4 regions of the Pantoea sp. X-Soil-MYKO-1785 genome follow, and region 4 is predicted to be linked to each of the others. Evidence: predicted binding sites of a transcription regulator. Region 4 holds the regulator's gene; each other region holds the start of a gene.
The links. Region 4 encodes CRP, which controls carbon source genes, mostly activating them, when cyclic AMP is high. Its sites were predicted from a motif close to ATGTGANNNNNNTCACAT; they were not measured.

Region 1: cdd (cytidine deaminase) is a predicted target of CRP. The motif match lies at 3,468-3,485, and genes of this name have one in related genera.
Region 2: azuC (stress response protein AzuC) is a predicted target of CRP. The motif match lies at 1,487-1,504, and genes of this name have one in related genera.
Region 3: epd (erythrose-4-phosphate dehydrogenase) is a predicted target of CRP. The motif match lies at 2,903-2,920, and genes of this name have one in related genera.

Annotation. Positions count from the first base shown of each region.
Region 1 covers NZ_AP036000.1:2,816,892-2,822,126, reverse strand. Annotated here, with positions in the region: gene sanA (outer membrane permeability protein SanA) at 1-427, opposite strand, end outside; gene AC6I8D_RS13490 (NAD-dependent malic enzyme) at 562-2,259, opposite strand; gene cdd (cytidine deaminase) at 2,529-3,419, opposite strand; gene AC6I8D_RS13480 (CidB/LrgB family autolysis modulator) at 3,540-4,232, opposite strand; gene AC6I8D_RS13475 (CidA/LrgA family protein) at 4,225-4,617, opposite strand; gene metG (methionine--tRNA ligase) at 4,846-5,235, opposite strand, start outside.
Region 2 covers NZ_AP036000.1:4,013,864-4,019,098, reverse strand. Annotated here, with positions in the region: gene pdxR (MocR-like pyridoxine biosynthesis transcription factor PdxR) at 1-333, shown strand, start outside; gene AC6I8D_RS19085 (DUF1158 domain-containing protein) at 323-565, opposite strand; gene mntP (manganese efflux pump MntP) at 883-1,458, shown strand; gene azuC (stress response protein AzuC) at 1,578-1,655, shown strand; gene dgcN (N-acetyltransferase DgcN) at 1,905-2,912, shown strand; gene dgcA (N-acetyl-D-Glu racemase DgcA) at 2,914-3,879, shown strand; gene AC6I8D_RS19060 (ABC transporter ATP-binding protein) at 3,896-5,235, shown strand, end outside.
Region 3 covers NZ_AP036000.1:3,426,517-3,431,751, forward strand. Annotated here, with positions in the region: gene fbaA (class II fructose-bisphosphate aldolase) at 1-374, opposite strand, end outside; gene pgk (phosphoglycerate kinase) at 480-1,643, opposite strand; gene epd (erythrose-4-phosphate dehydrogenase) at 1,695-2,714, opposite strand; gene tkt (transketolase) at 3,023-5,017, opposite strand.
Region 4 covers NZ_AP036000.1:3,814,870-3,820,104, forward strand. Annotated here, with positions in the region: gene AC6I8D_RS18155 (YheU family protein) at 1-12, shown strand, start outside; gene AC6I8D_RS18160 (phosphoribulokinase) at 74-943, shown strand; gene AC6I8D_RS18165 (OsmC family protein) at 1,420-1,824, opposite strand; gene crp (cAMP-activated global transcriptional regulator CRP) at 2,128-2,760, shown strand; gene AC6I8D_RS18175 (YccS/YhfK family putative transporter) at 2,818-4,893, shown strand; gene argD (bifunctional acetylornithine/succinyldiaminopimelate transaminase) at 4,895-5,235, opposite strand, start outside.

The sequences.
Region 1 (5,235 bases), 1.0 Mb from region 4:
TAATGAAGTCGTTGGTATCGAACACTTTGCGGGTACGAACAATCGAATCCAGCGTCCGGAAACCGGCATAGTCCAGCACGATATCCGCCGGATCCACGCCTGCCTTAATTAAGTCGCGGCGCATGGTCATCGGTTCGTTGTAGCTTTGCAGCGCATTGTCACCGCTCAGCAGCAGATAGTTCACTTTGCCGCTGTTATAGGCGTTGAGCGCACCCTGCATCCGATAGAGGTAATACTGGTTGATCACCCCGGTACGATAATATTTGGCGGTGCCCAGCACCACTCCCACCTGGCGGTGCGGCAGTGAAGAGACATTCTCGTAGATAAAGGGCGCAGTTTTCCAGCTGATCCAGCGATCAAGGCCAAGCGCCGTCGCCACCATCAGCAGGATGATGAAAAGCAGTCCAATGAAAACGCGTTTCAGCATGCGCCTGGAGACTCGATGTCAGAAATTTGAGATGGCACAAGGCTACTTGAGCCGCCGCAGCGAAGCAAGTTAGTGCCGGTTGGCTGGTCTCTTTTTGAGCATTGCCGGACCAGAATCGGTCCGGCAGCGCACGATTAGATCGAGGTACGACGATAATGACGGTATTGCGGCAGCCAGAAGTTGTTGGCAATCGCCTGCGACAGCACATCTTCAGAGGTGACGACGGCGACACCCGCCAGCTGTGCCGCTTTGCCAACTTCCATAGCGATGATTTTCGACACGCCCTGGATATCTTTGATTTCCGGCAGTACCGGACCTTCGCCATCGTTCACCAGCGGCGAGCAGTCGGCCAGCGCGCGGCTGGCGGTCATCAGCATGGTGTCGGTGACGCGGCTGGCGCCTGACGCGATAACCCCCAGACCAATTCCCGGAAAGATGTAGGAGTTGTTGCACTGGGCAATCGGGTAGGTTTTACCGTTCCAGCTGACCGGCGAGAACGGACTGCCGGTGGCCACCAGCGCGGCACCGTCGGTCCAGGCGATGATATCGGCTGGCGTGGCTTCAACGCGTGACGTCGGGTTCGACAGCGGCATCACAATCGGGCGTTTGCAGTGTTTGTGCATCTCGCGAATGATCTCTTCGGTGAACAGCCCTGGCTGACCCGATACCCCAATCAGAATATCCGGGTGGGCGTTGCGCACCACGTCGAGCAGCGAAATCGCGTCACTGGTGACATCCCAGTGCTGAATGTTTTCGCTCTTCTGAACCAGTCTGCTCTGGAAATCGAGCAGGTTAGGCAGCTTGTCGGTCAGCAGACCAAAGCGATCCACCATCATTACCCGGCTGCGCGCTTCTTCATCGCTCAGGCCTTCCGATTTCATCTGGGCAATAATCTGTTCGGCGATGCCACAGCCGGCGGAACCGGCACCGAGGAACACCACCTTCTGTTCGCACAGGCGGCTGCCAGCTGCGCGGCTGGCGGCGATCAGCGTACCCACGGTAACCGCGGCGGTGCCCTGAATGTCGTCGTTAAAGCAGCAGACTTCATCGCGATAGCGGTTCAGCAACGGCATGGCGTTCTTCTGGGCGAAGTCTTCGAACTGCAACAGCACTTTCGGCCAGCGACGTTTAACCGCCTGAATAAAGTCATTAACGAAAGCGTCGTACTCTTCGCCGGTAATACGCGGATGACGCCAGCCCATGTAGAGCGGATCGTTCAGCAGCTGCTGATTATTGGTACCGACATCCAGCACCACCGGCAGGGTATAGGCCGGACTGATACCGCCACAGGCGGTGTAGAGCGACAGCTTACCGATCGGGATGCCCATGCCGCCGATGCCCTGGTCACCCAGACCCAGAATGCGCTCGCCGTCGGTGACCACAATCACCTTCACGTTCTGTTTGGTGGCGTTCTGCAGCATATCTTCGATGCGGTCGCGGTTCGGGTAAGAGATAAACACCCCGCGCGCCCGGCGATAGATTTCAGAGAAGTGTTCGCAGGCGGCGCCAACGGTTGGGGTGTAGATGATCGGCATCATCTCTTCGAGATGGTTGTCCAGCAGGCGATAAAACAGCGTTTCGTTGGTGTCCTGGATGTTACGCAGGTAGACGTGCTTATCGTTATTGTTTTTGAAGTCCTGGAACTGACGCCAGGCACGCTGCGCCTGTTCTTCAATCGACTCTACCGCTTCGGGCAGCAGACCATTGAGATTAAATTCGTTACGTTCTTCGATGCTAAAGGCACTGCCTTTATTGAGGAGGGGGAATTCCAGCAAAATCGGGCCAGCGTAAGGGATGTAGAGCGGGCGTTTACTTTCGTAGTCGAGTTCCATGCAGTAATGCTCCGGTTGCAGTGTTGTCTGGCGTCACGCCGGAAAGGTAGCGCCAGTTTACTTACCCGTTATAGCTCAGGCTGCAGGAGCAGTGCAGCGGCAGGTCTCCGCTGCGAATCATTCACGTACTTGCTGCCATCCTGCAACCCGAATTATTCAGAGTAATTTGTCATGACGTGAATTCTGGCGCCAGATCCTATGAAATTTCCCGCAGAAGTACAGCATTTGTTCATAAAAGGTCACAAAACTGTGGCCTTTCTGACAGTGGGTTATCCTTTGTGCAATTTTACTGACAGCAGCTCAGCGCAACCAAAAGTCTGTAAGGTTGCCTGCGTGGCGGCAAACTGGCTCAGCGTGGCATTTTCGACTTCTGCCAGCACCGCTCTTTTTATCTGACCGCTGTGTCCGCCCTGCATATTCAGCAGCACCAGCGCGGCCTGAAGCGGCGGAAAGCTGGGGTTAAACGCAGCATTCTCAGCATAGCGACCGGTGACAATGGTGCCGGACTCGGTTTCCAGCGCTACGCCGCTGTGTGACTGGCTGTAGGGCGCGTGGCTGGCATTGGCGGCGGCTACGGCGGCCTGCACCAGCGCATCTCCCTCAGCGCTGTAACCGTGATCGACCGCATCCATCAGCAGGGTGGTGATGTCGAGATCGCGCGGGCCAAAGGCGTCAGGCAGATAATCAGCCAGGGTACTGATGGCGCGCTGTGGCAGCGAGATACGAATCCCGGTACCGCTGTTGAGTTCATTCATAAACTGACGGCAATGACCGCACGGAGTGTAGTTAACCGTGATGGTTTCCAGCTGGCGTTCACCGCGCAGCCAGGCGTGGGTAATCGCGCTTTGCTCAGCATGCACCGTCTGTTGCAGCGGAGTGCCGACAAATTCCATGTTGGCACCAAAGTACCAGTTACCACTGGTGCCACGGGCGATCGCCCCGACGTTAAAGTGCGACACCGTGGCCACCGCACAGGCCGCTGCCAGCGGCAGCAGCGCCAGCGCCAGCGCATCGGCGTCCATCTGAGTCTGTTGCTGCAGCGAGGCGATCTGGTCGGCGCGCAGCACGGCCTGGAAGTCAGGCGCGTCCAGCAGCGGAGCCAGCGCGGTTTGCAGGGTTGACGGCAACGCCTCGAAGGCGGAGAGGTAACGTGAATGCATGAGAGCCTCATTAAATTCAGCAGGGCGATATGCCAGTCACCGGTTTATATGTGATCCCCGTCGCTCTGACAATGCAACCTGTGTTGCATGTTTCAACTTTGCGAGATCTATCGCAAAGTTTTAGCCAAACCAGTGCAGCAGTAACGGAAAAATAAACGGTGCCAGCAAAGAAGTAATGATGCCGCAAATCACCAGCGCCAGTGAACTGAACGCCCCTTCCTGATAATCGACTTCGGCCGCCCGGGCGGTTCCGAGCGCATGAGAGGCGTTACCGATCGCCAGACCGCGCGCCGCTTTCGATTTGACGCCCAGCAGGTTCAGCAGCATATGCCCGAACACCGCCCCCAGCACGCCGGCAATCAATACGCAGATGGCGCTGATCGCCGGGATGCCGTGCAGCGATCCGGAGACCGCCATCGCGATGGGCGTGGTGACTGATTTGGGAATAATGGTGGCGGCAATTTCCGGCGTGGCGCCCAGCCACAGGGCGATAGCGGTGCCTGATATCATGGCGGTCAGGCTCCCGATAAAGCAGACGCCAATGATCGACTTCCAGCGGGCGCGAATCTGATGCATCTGCTCATACAGCGGCAGCGCCAGCGCAACTACCGCCGGTTGCAGCAGCTGGTTAAGAATCTGACTGCCGGCAAAGTAGCGCGAGTAGGGCAACTGCAGCAGCAGCAGGATCGGGATGATGATCGCCATCGCCACCAGCAGCGGATTAAGCAGCGAGATTTTCAGGGTCAGCGCCAGCTTGCGTGCCAGAAAGAACGCCGCGAGGGTCAGCGGCAGGGACCACCAGATATCACTCATCGTTCGGCTCCCGGAGCGGACGGCGGCTGTGCAACTGGTGGGCGCTGACGCCGACTACCGCCAGCACCACAAAAGTACTGACCACGCAGGAGATGACGATTGGACCAAACTGGGCGCTGAGAATATCGGTGTGGCTCATCACGCCGACGCTGATCGGTACAAACAGCAGCGCCATATAGCGAATGATCAGATGGCAGCCCGGTTTGACCCAGTTCACCGGCAGGATTTGCGACGCCAGCAGGGCAAACAGAATCAGCATCCCGAGAATACTGCCAGGAATGGTTATCGGCAGCAGCGAGGCGATGCCGTTGCCACTGTATAAGCAGAGATAAATGATGATAAAGGCACGAAGGTAGCGCCCGCAGACAGACAGCACGGTGAGCATGACAGGCTCCTGTTTTCACTGTTCTTCATCATACGCATTAACCGCTTAGCGTGCTAGCGATCACATAAAAGCCGCGACGGTTCGGCTGAGTTAGCGTTAAACAGACAAAGCAGAGCGGAGAAGAAACCAAAAAGCACGGAGGGAATACCGGACGGCTGAATTGCAGAGATAAAGCGGAAGCTCCCCTTGCACCGGCAACCTGGCGTAAGGGGAGTCAAGCGTGTGGGATTACTTGACCGGCATACCCGGTACCGCACCGCTGTCTACCGACAGGACAAACAGATCTTTACCGCCCGGTCCCGCCGACAGCACCATCCCTTCGGAGATGCCAAAGCGCATTTTACGCGGCGCCAGGTTAGCAACGATGATAGTCATCTTGCCGACCAGCACCGACGGATCGGGATAGGCCGCACGAATGCCGGAGAAGATCTGACGCTTCTCGCCACCCAGGTCGAGTTGCAGACGCAACAGCTTGTCTGAGCCATCGACCAGCTCCGCCTGCTCAATCAGCGCTACCCGCATGTCGACTTTAGCGAAGTCATCGATGGTGATGGTGTCACCAACCGGCGCATCTGCCAGCGGACCGCTAACCGCCGGGACGCTGGCCGCGGCGGCATC
Region 2 (5,235 bases), 200 kb from region 4:
TTCATGCGGCATCTGCGGCGCATGAAGCGGGTCTACCATGAACGACTGGAGCAGATGATGGCCGCTCTGCAACCCCATTTTCCCGCGGTGCAACGTGCCGGGCTGTCGGTGATTGTCAGGTTGCCGGCCGGTACGCCGGATCGGCTGATTGCGCAGCAAGCATTGGCCTATGGTATGGCCCCGTCACCGCTGTCGATCTGGTATCAGCGCGACGAACAACGCTGCGCCGGACTGCTGCTCGGAGCGGCTCAGTTACCGCGAGACGGCTATGCGCGCAGCGCAGCCCGCCTGAAAGCGCTGGTCGATGCGCATACCGCCCGACTCAGCTGCTGAACCAGCGACGCCAGACGAAGCGAATCACAAAAAACTCCACCGTGCCCAGCAGTAAAAACCAGATACAGAACACCAGGGTGTAGAGCTGGTTAAGATCCTGCAAATGCAGCATCTGCTGCAGGTGCTGTGCCATTGACAGGCTAAAGGCTGGCGCAGGCAGCAGCAGGGCAGAGAGAAACCCCAACAGCAAAATGCCGCCAGGCACGATTAACGTTTCAAAAGGGTTATTCATAACGGGCATCCGGTAATAATAAGCCGGGCATTTTCCGGCAATCCGCGCTGGGGTTCAATCAGGGAATGCAGACGCTGCGGCCAGACAAGCCCGAAATCCGCCCGGAAAACCATCAGAAAATGCTTTGCCACCATCGACTTAGCGCGAAACATAGCGAATGATAAAAGTTATAGCCTTGGCTATACTTAAATCCATGATTTTACTGTCTTTTTATCTTTGCGGTTGCGTGGTAGACTGCGCGCACTTTTTCATTACTGAACACTTTGTGTGGTGAATACAGCGTGAATTGCCGCTTTTTCGCCCCAGGTGAATAAATCATGACCTTTATTGCCACCTTAATTCTTGCCCTGGGTATGTCGATGGACGCGTTTGCTGCTGCACTGGGCAAAGGTGCCACCTTGCATCGTCCTGGTTTTAAAGAAGCGCTGCGCACCGGTCTGATTTTTGGCTCAATCGAAGCCTTAACGCCGCTGATTGGCTGGGCGCTTGGCCTGGCCGCCAGTCGTTACATCATGGCGTGGGACCACTGGATCGCTTTTATTCTGCTGGCGTTTTTAGGCGGGCGGATGATGATGGAAGGTTTTCGTCAGACCGCCGTCGCTGAACCCTGTGAAGCGCCGCAAAGCCATGGCTTTATGGTACTGGCCACCACCGCAGTGGCGACCAGCCTTGATGCGCTGGCGGTCGGTGTGGGCCTGGCCTTCCTGCAGGTCAACATTATTACCACTGCGCTGACCATCGGAGCCGCTACCACCGTTATGGCCACCACCGGCGTGTTGGTGGGACGCTTTATTGGTCCGGTACTCGGCAAATGGGCGGAAGTGCTCGGCGGTCTGGTGTTGATAGCCGTCGGTGCGACCATCCTGCTGCAGCATCTCGGTCAGGCTGCTTAACGGCTTTTTGCGCATAAAAAGCGCAATTTTGTGATCCGGTTCAAAATTTATTGCCGATAAAACGCGCTGAAGTTATACTTTTCGCGTATTTCTTCAACTAATTTTGCATCAGGTGTCACATGAAACGCATTTTTAACTACGTGTTCCGCGCTTACGTCGAGACCTTCAAACACGTACCGCCGGGTGCGATGTACTAAGCACTCCGCAAGAAACCCTCGATAATCGCGGTCAGGGATCGACCGATGATTATCACTTTTTCTTCTGTTCCAGCCTCTCTGGTTAGCCTCATTCTGCTGTTCTGATTCGCTTATCGGCTGTTGTCATAAGCGTCGCCTCTGACTATACCCTCAGGTTATACCCCAGCATTAAACAAGCATTCGTCTCGCTGTCATCCGCATGAAATATTCAGCTCAGGCCCTATCACCTGTCTGAAAAAGAGAAACGTCATGCTGATCCCTCAACCCTATCTACTTTTCCTTGGCGATGTCACCGATCCGCTGGCGGCGAAAACGGCGCGCGGCATTCAGGTCTGGCGTCCGGAACAGTGCGTTGGCGAAATGTCCCTGCCCGGCTGTACCGTCAGTCTGGGACTTGAGACGCTGGACATTGTCAGTGCCAAAGCGCGCGGTGCGAAAACGCTGGTACTGGGAACCGCTAATGCCGGTGGCTATCTACCGGCACACTGGCTTGAAACCGTGACCGGCGCAATTAAAGCGGGCCTGAACGTGGCCAGCGGTTTGCACCATCGTCTGGCCGATGAGCCGGAACTGGTGGCGCTGGCGGCAGAACACGGGGTGGCGTTGTTTGATATCCGCCATATGCGGCCAGCACTGACGGTCGGCAGCGGTAAAAAACGTAGCGGCAAACGGGTACTAACGGTGGGCACCGACTGCTCTGTTGGCAAGATGTACACCTCACTGGCCCTGGAAGCGGCGATGCGCGATCGCGGCATGAAGGCGGATTTCCGCGCCACCGGCCAGACCGGCATTCTGGTAGCCGGTGAGGGTATCGCGATTGATGCAGTGATCGCTGACTTTATCGCCGGGGCCGCCGAAGCGCTGTCACCGGCGAATGAAGACGATCACTGGGATATTGTCGAAGGTCAGGGCTCGTTGTTTCACCCCTCTTATGCGGGCGTCAGCATGGGGCTGATTCACGGTGCGCAGCCGCACTGGCTGGTGATGTGTCATGAGATGGGACGTCCGCATATGCGCCACCTGCCGCATCAGCCGATGGTCAGTCTGGCAGAGTGTGTGGAAGCCAATTTGCGGGCGGCCAGCGTAACCAGTGATCAGGTGAAGCTGGCCGGATTCGCCCTCAACACCTCCGGTTACGGTGAACAGCAGGCCCGCGACTATTGCGCACAGGTCAGTGCAGAATTTGGCGTGCCGGCTACCGATCCGGTGCGGTTTGGTATTGATGCCATCGCGGCACTGTTGCAGGAACGTGGCTGAGATGCGCCGCATGCAGATCGCGGTGGCTGAACTGCCGCTGGCGAAGCCCTTTGCAATTTCACGCGGCACCCGCACTGCCGTCACGGTGATTCGCGTCACGCTGGAGCAGGACGGTTTTATTGGTCTCGGCGAGTGCACGCCGACGCCGCGCTACGGCGAAAGTATCGCCAGCGTCAGTGCGCAGCTGGCGGCACTGCAAAGCGAAATCGAAGCCGGACTGAGCCGTGCGGCGTTACAGAATCGACTGGCGGCAGGCGCGGCGCGCAACGCGCTGGACTGTGCCCTGTGGCGGCTCAATGCCGCCCGGGCCAGAGAGACGCTCTGGCAGCAAACCGGCCGTGAAAAGCCACATGCTGTGGTAACAGCGGAGACCCTGAGTCTGGACAGCATTGAACGCATGGCGAGTGCCGCCGCGGACGCCGTATCACGGGGCGCACTGCTGCTGAAAATCAAACTCGACCACCAGCACATTGTCGGGAAAGTGGCGGCCATCCGCGCCGCTGCTCCCGAGGCGACGCTGATTATCGACGCCAATGAGGCCTGGCACGGTCTCGATCTGCCTTCGCTCTTCACCGCCCTACAGGCGTATGACATCGCCATGATTGAGCAGCCCTTACCAGCGGGTCAGGATAGCGAGTTACTGGATTTTCCCCATCCGATTCCCGTTTGTGCTGATGAAAGCTGCCATACCGTGGCGGATATCGCCGCGCTGCGGCATCGCTACGAAATGATCAACATCAAGCTCGACAAGTGCGGCGGCCTGACGGAGGCGCTGGCGATGGTGGCCGCCGCCCAACAGCAGCACATGCGCCTGATGGTGGGCTGCATGCTTGGCTCATCGCTGGCGATGGAGGCGGCACTGCCGGTAGCAATCGGCGCAGAGTATGTCGATCTTGATGGGCCAATCTGGCTGGCGGCTGACAGCTCGCCCTTCCTCTCGTATTCGCAAGGCCGTATCTGGCTTTAACGCACCCGGAGCAACGATGACGGACACTTCTTCTCTTAATCCGACCGCCCGGAGTGCCGCTGCGCCGGTTCTCACCATTGACAATCTTTGCGTCAGTTTCCGCGGACGCAGCGGCGTACACCGGGCGCTGAATGGCATCTCGTTTGAGATCAACCCTGGCGAAATCGTCGCGGTAGTGGGGGAAAGCGGATCGGGAAAATCTGTTACATCGCTGGCCATTATGGGGCTGTTAGCCGCCTCAGCGCGCACCGAACGCGGCTCAATTCTGTTTCGCGATCGCAGCGGTAAGCAGCACGATCTCAGCACCCTCAGCGAAGAACAACGACGCAAGCTGCGCGGCCGCGAAATGGCAATGATCTTTCAGGAGCCGATGACCTCGCTGAATCCGGTATTGCGGGTAGGCGACCAGCTGACGGAGGCGCTGCGCGATCACCAGTTGTGCGATAACGCGCAGGCGACAGCGCGGGCCCGAACATTGCTGCAGCAGGTACGGATAGCAGATGTTGATCGGGTGATGAAAAGTTACCCGCACGCACTCTCCGGCGGCATGCGGCAACGGGTAATGATTGCGCAGGCGCTGGCCTGCGATCCGCAATTGCTGATCGCCGATGAGCCGACTACCGCGCTGGATGTCACCGTTCAGGCGCGCATCCTGCACATCCTGCGCGATTTGCAGCAGCAGAAGCAGATGGCGGTGCTGTTTATCACCCATGATATGGGCGTGGTGGCAGAGGTCGCCGATCGGGTGGTGGTGATGTATCGCGGTAACGTGGTCGAACAGGGCCCGGTAGCGGAGATCTTCAGCGCGCCTCAGCATGACTACACCAAAGCGTTATTAGCCGCGGTGCCGAAGCTGGGTGATATGCGCGAGCATGCCTGGCCGCAACGTTTCCCGCTGCTGGGCGCGGCCGCGACGCCCGCCGGCAGCCAGAAAACCGCCCGCTATGACCAGCAGCCGCTGCTCGACGTGCGCGGCCTGAAAGTGTACTTCCCGGTTCGAAGCGGCATTTTCTCAGCGCTGACGCATCGGGTTCACGCGGTGGAGCAGATTGACTTCAGGCTGTGGCCAGGTGAAACGCTGGCAATTGTCGGTGAAAGTGGCTGCGGTAAATCGACCACCGGACGGGCGCTGATGCGTTTGCTGACCAGCGAGGCGGAAAGCATCTATTTTCAGGGCAACGAAATCGCCACGCTGAAGGAGGCGCAGTTTCAGCCGCTGCGTCGTGAAATACAGATGGTGTTTCAGGACCCTTATGCCTCACTCAATCCCCGGCTGACCGTTGGCTTCACCATTGCCGAACCGCTGCTGTTGCACGGGCTGGTCTCCTCGCTCAGCGAAGCCACACCGCAGGTTGA
Region 3 (5,235 bases), 390 kb from region 4:
TCCAGCAGACCGTCGATCCACGGCAGCAGTTTCTTGGCACAGTGGTCAGTATGCAGGATAACCGGCACGCCGTACTGTTCTGCCATCAGGTGCACGTGGTGTGCGCCAGCGATAGCACCGAAAATAGCTGCGCCCTGTGGCTTGTCGGTTTTGAAACCTTTACCGGCGATAAACGCGGCACCGCCGTTAGAGAACTGGATAATGATCGGCGCTTTTACTTTTGCCGCTGCTTCCAGTGCCGCATTGATCGAGTCGCTACCGACGCAGTTAACCGCTGGCAGTGCGAATTTGTTCTCTTTCGCAACTTTGAAGATCTTCTGTACGTCATCACCAGTGACAACGCCGGGTTTTACGAAATCAAAAATTTTAGACATGATTGTGTCCTGTTTCGTGACCGTGGATCCCCTGTGGGGACCTCGATTTAAACGCCCTGACGGGCAAGACTTCAGGCGATGCCACCCGGCATCGCCCCCAAAGGATTACTGCTTCGCACGCTCTTCCAGCATGGCAACGGCTGGCAGTTTTTTGCCTTCCACGAACTCGAGGAACGCGCCACCGCCGGTCGAGATGTAAGAAATTTTATCTTCGATACCGAACAGGTCGATGGCCGCTAAGGTGTCACCGCCGCCTGCAACCGAGAACGCTTCGCTGTCGGCAATCGCATTCGCCACGATTTCGGTGCCTTTACGGAAGTTCGGGAACTCAAAGACGCCAACCGGACCGTTCCACAGGATGGTTTTAGCCTCCTTCAGAATGGCGGCCATTGCCTGAGCGGTTTCGTCACCGAAGTCCATAATCTCTTCGTTATCCGCCACTTCCGAAACCTTTTTCACGGTTGCCGGGGCAGTTTCAGAGAATTCCGTGCCAACGCGTGAGTCGGTTGGAACCGGGATACCGTACTGGTCACGCAGGCCTTTAGCCGCTTCAACGAAGTCTGGCTCATACAGTGATTTACCGACGTTGTTGTCGATAGCCACGAAGGTGTTAGCGATGCCGCCACCGACGATAACGGTGTCAGCAATTTTCACCAGCGACTGCAGTACGTCGAATTTAGTCGATACTTTAGAACCGCCCACGACGGCGACCAGCGGACGCTCCGGGTTGCTCATCACTTTACCCAGCGCTTCCAGCTCTGCTGACAGCAGCGGACCGGCACAGGCGATCGGGGCAAATTTGCCGACACCGTGGGTAGAAGCCTGCGCACGGTGCGCGGTACCGAACGCATCCATCACGAACACGTCGCACAGGGCAGCGTATTTTTTAGACAGTGCTTCGTCATCTTTCTTTTCGCCTTTGTTAAAGCGAACGTTTTCCAGAACCACCAGTTCGCCAGCGCCCACTTCAACGCCGTCGAGGTAATCTTTTGCCAGGGTCACATTAGTGCCGCTCAGCTTCTCTTTCAGGTAGTTAACTACCGGCAGCAGTGAGAACTCTTCGGTGTATTCACCTTCGGTCGGACGACCCAGGTGAGAGGTAACCATCACTTTCGCGCCCTGTTTCAACGCCGCTTCGATGGTAGGCAGAGAAGCACGGATACGTGCATCTGACGTCACTTTCCCTTCTTTCACTGGTACGTTGAGATCGGCGCGGATCAGAACGCGTTTGCCAGCAAGATCCAGATCGGTCATCTTAATTACAGACATGGTGAACCCTCTCGTTGATTCTCATAAGTTTTGCCAGGCGCAAACCGCGCCCTAGCTGAAACCGCTTGCGGCCATTGCTAACGTCGTGTCGAGCATTCGGTTAGCAAAGCCCCATTCGTTATCACACCAGACCAGGGTCTTGATCAGGTGTTGACCACTGACCCGCGTTTGGGTGCCGTCCACAATGGCACTGTGCGGATCATGGTTAAAATCGACTGAGACTAACGGTAATTCCGTATAGTCAACTATACCACGAAATGCCCCTTCTGCCGCGCTTTGCAACAAGGCGTTAACTTCACACGCCTTCACCGGCTGGCGTACAGAAACGCTGAGATCAATCGCCGTCACGTTAATCGTTGGCACGCGCACGGCAATCGCCTCAAAGCGATCGTTGAATTTCGGAAAAATACGGGTAATCCCGGCCGCCAGCCGAGTATCAACTGGAATGATCGATTGGCTGGCGGCACGGGTACGACGCAGATCGCTGTGATAGGCATCGATCACCTGTTGATCGTGCATCGCCGAATGAATGGTGGTGACGGTGCCGGACTCAATACCAAACGCGTCATCCAGCAGTTTGATCACCGGAATAATACAGTTGGTGGTGCAGGAAGCATTCGAGACGATGCAGTCAGTCGCTTTCAGCCACTGCTGGTTGACGCCATACACCACCGTGGCATCGAGATCGTTGCCGCCCGGATGTGAGAACAGCACTTTCTTCGCGCCGGCCTGCAGATGCGCTTCGCCGTCGGCGCGCGAGCCGTAGACGCCGGTACAATCCAGCACCACGTCGATATCGAGTTCGCGCCACGGCAGATCGGCAATCTCAGCGCGGTGTAAAATGCGCAGGGTATCGCCGCCGACCCACATCACGTCGCGCTCCTGCCGCACATCAAAGGCAAAACGGCCATGGCTGGTGTCATATTTCAGCAGATGCGCCATACCGGTCGCTTCGGCCAGCTCATTGATGGCGACAACGGTGATCTCAGCACGACGGCCGGTTTCATACAGCGCACGCAATACGTTGCGTCCAATACGGCCAAACCCATTTATTGCTACCCGTATGGTCATTTCTCTCCTGCCACGTCAGACGGAAAAAACGTGCCGTTAGCCTGAGCGCTTCGCTGTAGTTTGTACAGGAGATTCTTACCCGGCATTGTCTGAAACCGGGGCGATCTGCCCGGCAACTGAAACGGTTCAGCCACAATAAAGGATGGGAGGAATAACAGGAATGATTGTGATCAATCGGACTGCGTATATTTGGATCTATGTCACAAAATGGCGCAAAAGATAGTTATTACTGCAGGAATAAAAAACGAAAAGGACGCCTGAAGCGTCCCTGATTTTAATCAGGCGGGTGTGAGCCCGCCTGACGGATGTTACGCCAGCAGCGCTTTCGCTTTAGCGACAACGTTGTCGACGGTAAAGCCAAACATTTCGAACAGCTGATCGGCCGGTGCTGATTCGCCGAAGCTGGTCATGCCGACGATAGCGCCGTTCAGACCGGTATATTTGAACCAGTAATCAGCGATACCCGCTTCGATTGCTACGCGTGCGCTGACCGCTTTCGGCAGCACAGATTCACGGTAAGCGTCACTCTGCTTGTCGAATGCATCGGTTGATGGCATAGAGACCACGCGTACCTGACGACCTTCGCTGGTGAGTTTATCCCAGGCGCCAACCGCCAGTTCAACTTCTGAACCGGTGGCGATCAGGATTAATTCAGGCGTCGCGTCGCAATCTTTCAGTACGTAGCCACCGCGCGCCACGTTAGCCAGCTGCTCAGTGCTGCGTTCCTGCTGCGCCAGATTCTGACGCGAGAAGATCAGCGCTGTCGGGCCATCTTTACGCTCAATGGCATATTTCCATGCCACTGCCGATTCAACCTGGTCACACGGACGCCACAGGCTCATGTTCGGCGTAGTGCGCAGGCTGGCCATCTGCTCTACCGGCTGGTGAGTCGGGCCATCTTCGCCCAGACCGATTGAGTCGTGGGTATAAACCATGATCTGACGGATCTTCATCAGTGCCGCCATACGCGCCGCGTTACGCGCATATTCAACGAACATCAGGAAGGTGGCGGTGTACGGCAGGAAACCGCCGTGCAGAGCCAGACCGTTAGCAATCGCGGTCATACCAAATTCACGCACGCCGTAATGGATGTAGTTACCCGCGGCGTCTTCGTTGATTGGCTTAGAGCCGGACCAGATGGTCAGGTTGCTTGGCGCCAGATCGGCTGATCCCCCCAGATATTCCGGCAGGATTTTACCAAAGGCTTCAATGGCATTCTGTGACGCTTTACGGCTGGCGATTTTAGCCGGGTTAGCCTGCAGTTGTTCGATAAACTTCTGCGACTCCTGCTGCCAGTTTGCCGGCAGCTCATTGCTGACGCGACGTTTGAACTCGGCGGCCAGTTCAGGGTGTGCCTGAGCGTAAGCGGCAAATTTCTTATCCCATGCGGCTTCTTTTGCCTGGCCCGCTTCTTTAGCGTCCCACTCAGCGTAGATGTCAGAGGGGATAACGAAAGGCGCGTGTTCCCAGCCCAGCTGTTTGCGGGTCAGTGCGACTTCATCATCGCCCAGCGGTGCGCCGTGCGAGTCATGGGTGCCCGCTTTGTTCGGTGAACCGAAGCCGATAACGGTTTTACACATCAGCAGCGACGGCTTATCGCTGACGCTTTTCGCTTCGTCGATCGCTTTAGCAATCGCATCAGAATCGTGACCATCTACGCCACGCACCACGTGCCAGCCGTAGGCTTCAAAGCGTTTTGCCGTGTCATCCGTGAACCAGCCATCAATATGACCGTCGATTGAGATGCCGTTGTCATCATAAAACGCCACCAGTTTGCCCAGCTTAAGGGTACCGGCCAGTGAGCAGACTTCGTGTGAAATACCTTCCATCATGCAGCCATCACCCATGAAGACATAGGTATTGTGGTCTACGATGTCATGGCCCGGACGGTTAAACTGTGCCGCCAGCGTACGTTCAGCAATGGCGAAACCGACCGCGTTAGCGATGCCCTGGCCCAGCGGACCGGTGGTGGTTTCAACGCCTGCGGTGTAGCCATATTCTGGATGACCTGGAGTTTTTGAATGCAGCTGACGGAAGTTTTCCAGCTCGCTGATCGGCAGATCGTAACCGGTGAGGTGCAGCAGGCTATAAATCAGCATTGAGCCATGACCGTTGGAGAGCACGAAGCGGTCGCGGTCGGCCCACAGCGGATTGGTTGGGTTGTGATTCAGGTAGCCGCGCCACAGAACTTCAGCGATGTCCGCCATGCCCATCGGGGCACCCGGATGTCCCGATTTAGCTTTCTGTACTGCATCCATACTTAACGCGCGAATGGCGTTGGCGAGCTCTTTACGAGAGGGCATTTTCTACTCCAGGTCGGATTAATGCTTCGCACCTTAACTTATTGTAATTAATGAGTTATCGGGCAAAACAAGGAAAAAGTTGCAGATCAATGTACATGAAAAACATGGCAAAAGTACATGCTGTAAAACGCTAAATGTGCCCGCTTCGTCTGGCTTTTCCGGCGATGTCTGCTAGCAATGCGAGGAGTGGCGCGCTATAACCGAAGAGTTTAATCACC
Region 4 (5,235 bases):
TTTCGCGGCTGATGCAGCCAGCGGCAATTCATGTTAACAATGCGCATGACCCGATTTCACAGGGAGCTTTTTTATGTCAGCACGCCATCCGATAATCGCCGTCACCGGTTCCAGCGGCGCGGGGACCACCACCACCAGTCTCGCGTTCCGTAAAATTTTTCAGCAGCTTGATCTGCACGCTGCCGAACTGGAAGGCGACAGTTTCCACCGCTTCACCCGGCCTGAAATGGATATGGCGATCCGCAAGGCGCGCGATTTAGGCCGTCATGTCAGCTATTTCGGTCCGGAAGCCAATGACTTTGGCTTACTGGAGCAGAGCTTCAGGCAGTATGGGCTCGACGGCCAGGGCCAGTCGCGTAAGTACCTGCATACCTATGATGAAGCGGTGCCGTGGAATCAGGTGCCGGGCACCTTTACGCCGTGGCAGCCGCTGCCGCAAAACACCGATATCCTGTTTTACGAAGGACTGCACGGTGGCGTAGTGACCGCCCAGCATAACGTGGCGGAACATGTCGACCTGCTGGTAGGCGTGGTGCCGATTGTTAACCTCGAGTGGATTCAGAAGCTGGTGCGTGACACCAGCGAACGCGGCCATTCGCGTGAAGCAGTAATGGATTCGGTGGTGCGTTCAATGGAAGATTACATTAATTTCATTACGCCACAGTTCTCGCGCACCCACCTGAACTTCCAGCGGGTGCCGACGGTCGACACTTCGAATCCGTTTGCCGCCCGCGCGATTCCGTCACTGGATGAGAGCTTCGTGGTGATCCATTTTCAGGCGCTGGACGATATCGACTTTCCTTATCTGCTGGCGATGCTGCAGGGATCGTTCATTTCGCATATCAATACGCTGGTGGTGCCGGGCGGGAAAATGGGGCTGGCGATGGAGCTGATCATGGGTCCGCTGGTGAAGCGGCTGGTGGAAGGCAAGCGGATAGAGTAAGAGGCCAGCAAAAACCGCTCTGAGAGCAGATGTCTTTAACAAAGATAGTAAAACTGGCTTTCCTGCGGCTAAAGACTTACCCCTGGGCAGGCTTCAGGGAGCATACACCTTTCGCAAAGACGCAAAACCGCTATCCCTGGCAGGCTCAGCGCGGGCCATCCCTGGCCCGCGATGCTTTGCTACAGGCATATGCTCCCTTCGCTTCACGTCCGACAACCGCATCCGGTTTCAGGAAGGTCGCTACAGACAAACCCTGGGCAGAAAGAATCTGGCAGCAATAGATAAGTTCAACACGCAGGGAACCGGGTCAGAAGAGGAAAGCGTCCCGCGCCAGGGACGGCGCGGGTCGAGCGGCCAGGGATTGGCTTAAGCGACTTTCCGATCTGACCCGGTTCCCTGCCCAGGCACAGTCTTAAATCAACCTGCATCAGATACTGGAAGTGAAGTTAGCAGGTCTGCAATGACCCTTGCGGCTATTACAGTTCGATCACTTCATAGCTGTGGGTGATGGTGACGCCTTTACCCAGCATGATAGCGACCGAGCAATATTTTTCAGCAGAAAGATCCACCGCGCGTGAGACCGCCTTATCCTGTAGCGCTTTGCCGCTCACGATAAAGTGCAGGTTGATGTGCGTAAAGATTCGCGGCGCTTCTTCACGACGTTCTGAGGTCAGTTTCACTTCACAATCAGCCACATCGTTGCGACCTTTTTGCAGAATTGAAACCACGTCGATGGCGCTGCATCCGCCTGCCGCCATCAGCACCATCTCCATTGGGCTGGGCGCTTTATCACCCGAATTGCCATCCATTAACACCTGATGACCGGATGACGACTCACCGAGGAATGTCAGTCCTTCTACCCATTTCACTCTTGCCTGCATGATTTTCGCTCCAGAATATGCGGTTTTGCCGTCAGAGTACGCTTTCGCCTGGTAAACAGCAATCCAGAGAAATCCGCTGTTAGCTGAAGCGAGACAACAGAAGACAGTCGGCAAAAGCTGTGCTACAAACAGTGCTGAAAATATTTTTCGTCACCTGATGGCGAAGCCGGGAAGAATGATGCGCACTGCGCCGAATGCAGCCCGAATAATTTCCTGTAAGGGAAACGCTTGAAGCTTTCATCGCCTGACAGGGAAAACTGCCCCCTGTATTTTGGGCACGATTACAACAGAGGATAATAGCGAATGGTTCTCGGCAAACCGCAAACAGACCCTACACTCGAATGGTTCCTGTCCCATTGCCATATTCACAAGTATCCATCCAAAAGTACGCTGATTCATCAAGGTGAAAAAGCTGAAACGCTTTACTACATCGTGAAAGGTTCCGTTGCGGTTCTGATCAAAGATGAAGAAGGCAAAGAGATGATTCTTTCTTACCTGAATCAGGGCGATTTCATTGGCGAGCTTGGCCTGTTCGAAGAAGGTCAGGAGCGCAGCGCCTGGGTACGTGCGAAAACCGCGTGCGAAGTGGCGGAGATTTCCTACAAGAAATTCCGTCAGCTGATCCAGGTTAACCCGGATATCCTGATGCGACTGTCGTCGCAGATGGCGCGTCGCCTGCAGGTTACGTCTGAAAAAGTGGGTAACCTCGCTTTCCTCGACGTGACCGGACGCATTGCTCAGACTCTGCTTAACCTGGCGAAGCAGCCAGACGCCATGACGCATCCCGACGGCATGCAAATTAAAATTACTCGTCAGGAAATTGGCCAAATCGTTGGTTGTTCACGTGAAACCGTGGGCCGTATTTTGAAGATGCTGGAAGATCAGAATCTGATCTCTGCACACGGCAAAACCATCGTCGTTTACGGCACCCGCTAATTCCTGTCACCCACGGCGTGATGGCAACATCGCGCCGTTATTGTTTGTGTTGGGCCGATGTGGCGTCGAATTATTTACCATCCTGAAGTCAACTACGCCTTGCGGCAAACCCTGGTGCTCTGTCTGCCCGTGGCGCTGGGCTGGCTGGCTGGCGACCTGCAAAAAGGTCTGCTGTTCTCGTTAGTTCCCGCCTGTTGCAATATCGCCGGTCTGGATACCCCGCATAAACGCTTCTTCAAACGCCTGATTGTCGGCGGCAGCCTGTTTGCGCTCGGCAGCTTCCTGATTCAGTGGCTGACGCAGCACGCCATTCCGCTGCCGCTGATTCTGTTCGCCTTGCCGTTGCTGCTGGGGGTCACCGGCGAAATCAGTCCGCTACACGGCCGCCTGCTGCCCGGCACCCTGATCGCCGCCATCTTCACGCTGAGCCTGATTGGCCGTATGCCGATCTATGTGCCGCCGCTGCTCTATATCGGCGGCACGCTATGGTATGGGCTGTTTAACTGGTTCTGGTTCTGGCTGTGGAAAGAGCAGCCGATGCGTGAAAGCCTGAGCCTGATCTACCGCGAACTGGCCAACTATTGCGATGCCAAATATACCCTGCTGACCCAGCTGACCGACCCGGAAAAGGCCCTGCCGCCGCTGCTGGCGCGCCAGCAGAAAGTGGTCGATATGATCACCACCTGTTACCAGCAGATGCACATGCTTTCCGCCAGCCGGGATCACAGCCATAAGCGGCTGACCCGCGCCTTTCAGGTGGCGCTGGACCTGCAGGAACACATCTCGGTCAGCCTGCATCAGCCGGAAGAGGTGCAGAAACTGGTGGAGCAGAGCCATGCCGAAGCGGTGATCCGCTGGAATGCCCAGACTATTTCGGCCCGCTTACGGGTGCTGGCGGATAACATTCTCTATCACCAGTTGCCGGATCGTTTTGGCATGGAGAAGCAGCTCAGCGCGCTGGAAAAAATTGCCCGTCAGCATCCTGATAATCCGGTGGGGAATTTCTGCCTCTATCACTTCAATCGTATTGCGCGGGTGCTTCGCACCCAAAAGCCGCTCTATCAACGTGACCTGATGGCCGATCGCCAGCGCCGTCTGCCGCTTTTGCCGGCGCTGCGCAGCTACCTGTCGTGGCGTTCATCGGCGCTGCGCACCGCCGGTCGCTTTGCGGTGATGCTGATGCTGGGCAGCGCGCTGGCGCTGTTTTTCAACATTCCTAAGCCGTACTGGATTCTGATGACCATTATGTTCGTCAGCCAGAACGGCTACGGTGCCACCCGCGTCCGCATCCAGCACCGGGCGCTGGGCACGTTTGCCGGTCTGGTGATTGCGGCTGCCACCTTACGCCTGGCGGTGCCGGAGTCGCTGGTGCTGCTGATCATGCTGCTGATCACCTTTATCAGCTACCGGTTTACCCGCCAGTTTTACGGCTGGTCGATGATTGGTTTTACGGTGACGGCGGTCTACTCGCTGCAGCTGCTGTCGCTGAACGGGGCGCAGTTCCTGCTGCCACGCCTGATGGATACGCTGATGGGTTGCCTGATCGCCTTTGGCGGAATGCTGTGGCTGTGGCCGCAGTGGCAGAGCGGCTTACTGCGGCAGAACGCCCACGACGCACTGGAAACCTATCAGGATGCGCTACGGCTGCTGCTGGGGGCGGAACAGTCGCCGGAGAAACTGGCGTACCAGCGGATACGGGTCAATCAGGCGCACAATGCGCTGTTTAACTCCCTGAACCAGGCGATGCAGGAACCGGCTTTCAACGCTCAGTACCTCAAAGATATGCGTCTGTGGGTCACCCACAGCCAGTTTATTGTTGAGCACATCAATGCAATGACGATTCTGGCGCGCGAACACACCATGCTGACCGCCTCGTTAGCTGAGCGCTATCTGCAGTCCTGCGAAATTGCGCTGCAACGTTGTCAGCAGCGGCTGGAATATGACGGTGCCAGTTCGCAGGTTAACCTGCTGGATGAGGTAGAAAATATTAATGAAGGGCCGGTGACAGTCGTCGAACAGCATGTGCGCCGTATTCTGGATCATCTGAGCGTGATGCACACCATTTCTTCTCTGGCGTGGAGCCAGCGACCGCAACATGGCCGCTGGCTGATCAGACGGTTACGCAAAAACTAAATCAGCCGCTAATCACCTTGCCGACGGCGGCGGCGAAGCGGCGCATGCCCTCTTCGATGTCGGCGGGTTCGATGATCAGCGAAGGTGCAAAACGCATCACGTCGGTGCCGGCCACCAGCACCATTACCCCTTCTGCGGCTGCCGCATTGAGGATATCGCGCGCCTTGCCGCTATGCTGAGGCTTCAGCGCCGCGCCAATCAGCAGGCCTTTGCCGCGAATATCACTGAACAGATCGTACTTCGCATCAATCGCCTGCAGCGCGCTGACAAATTGCTGACGCCGGACGCTAACGCCTTCCAGCACCGCCGGGGTATTGATAATGTCCAGCGCGGTCTCGGCAA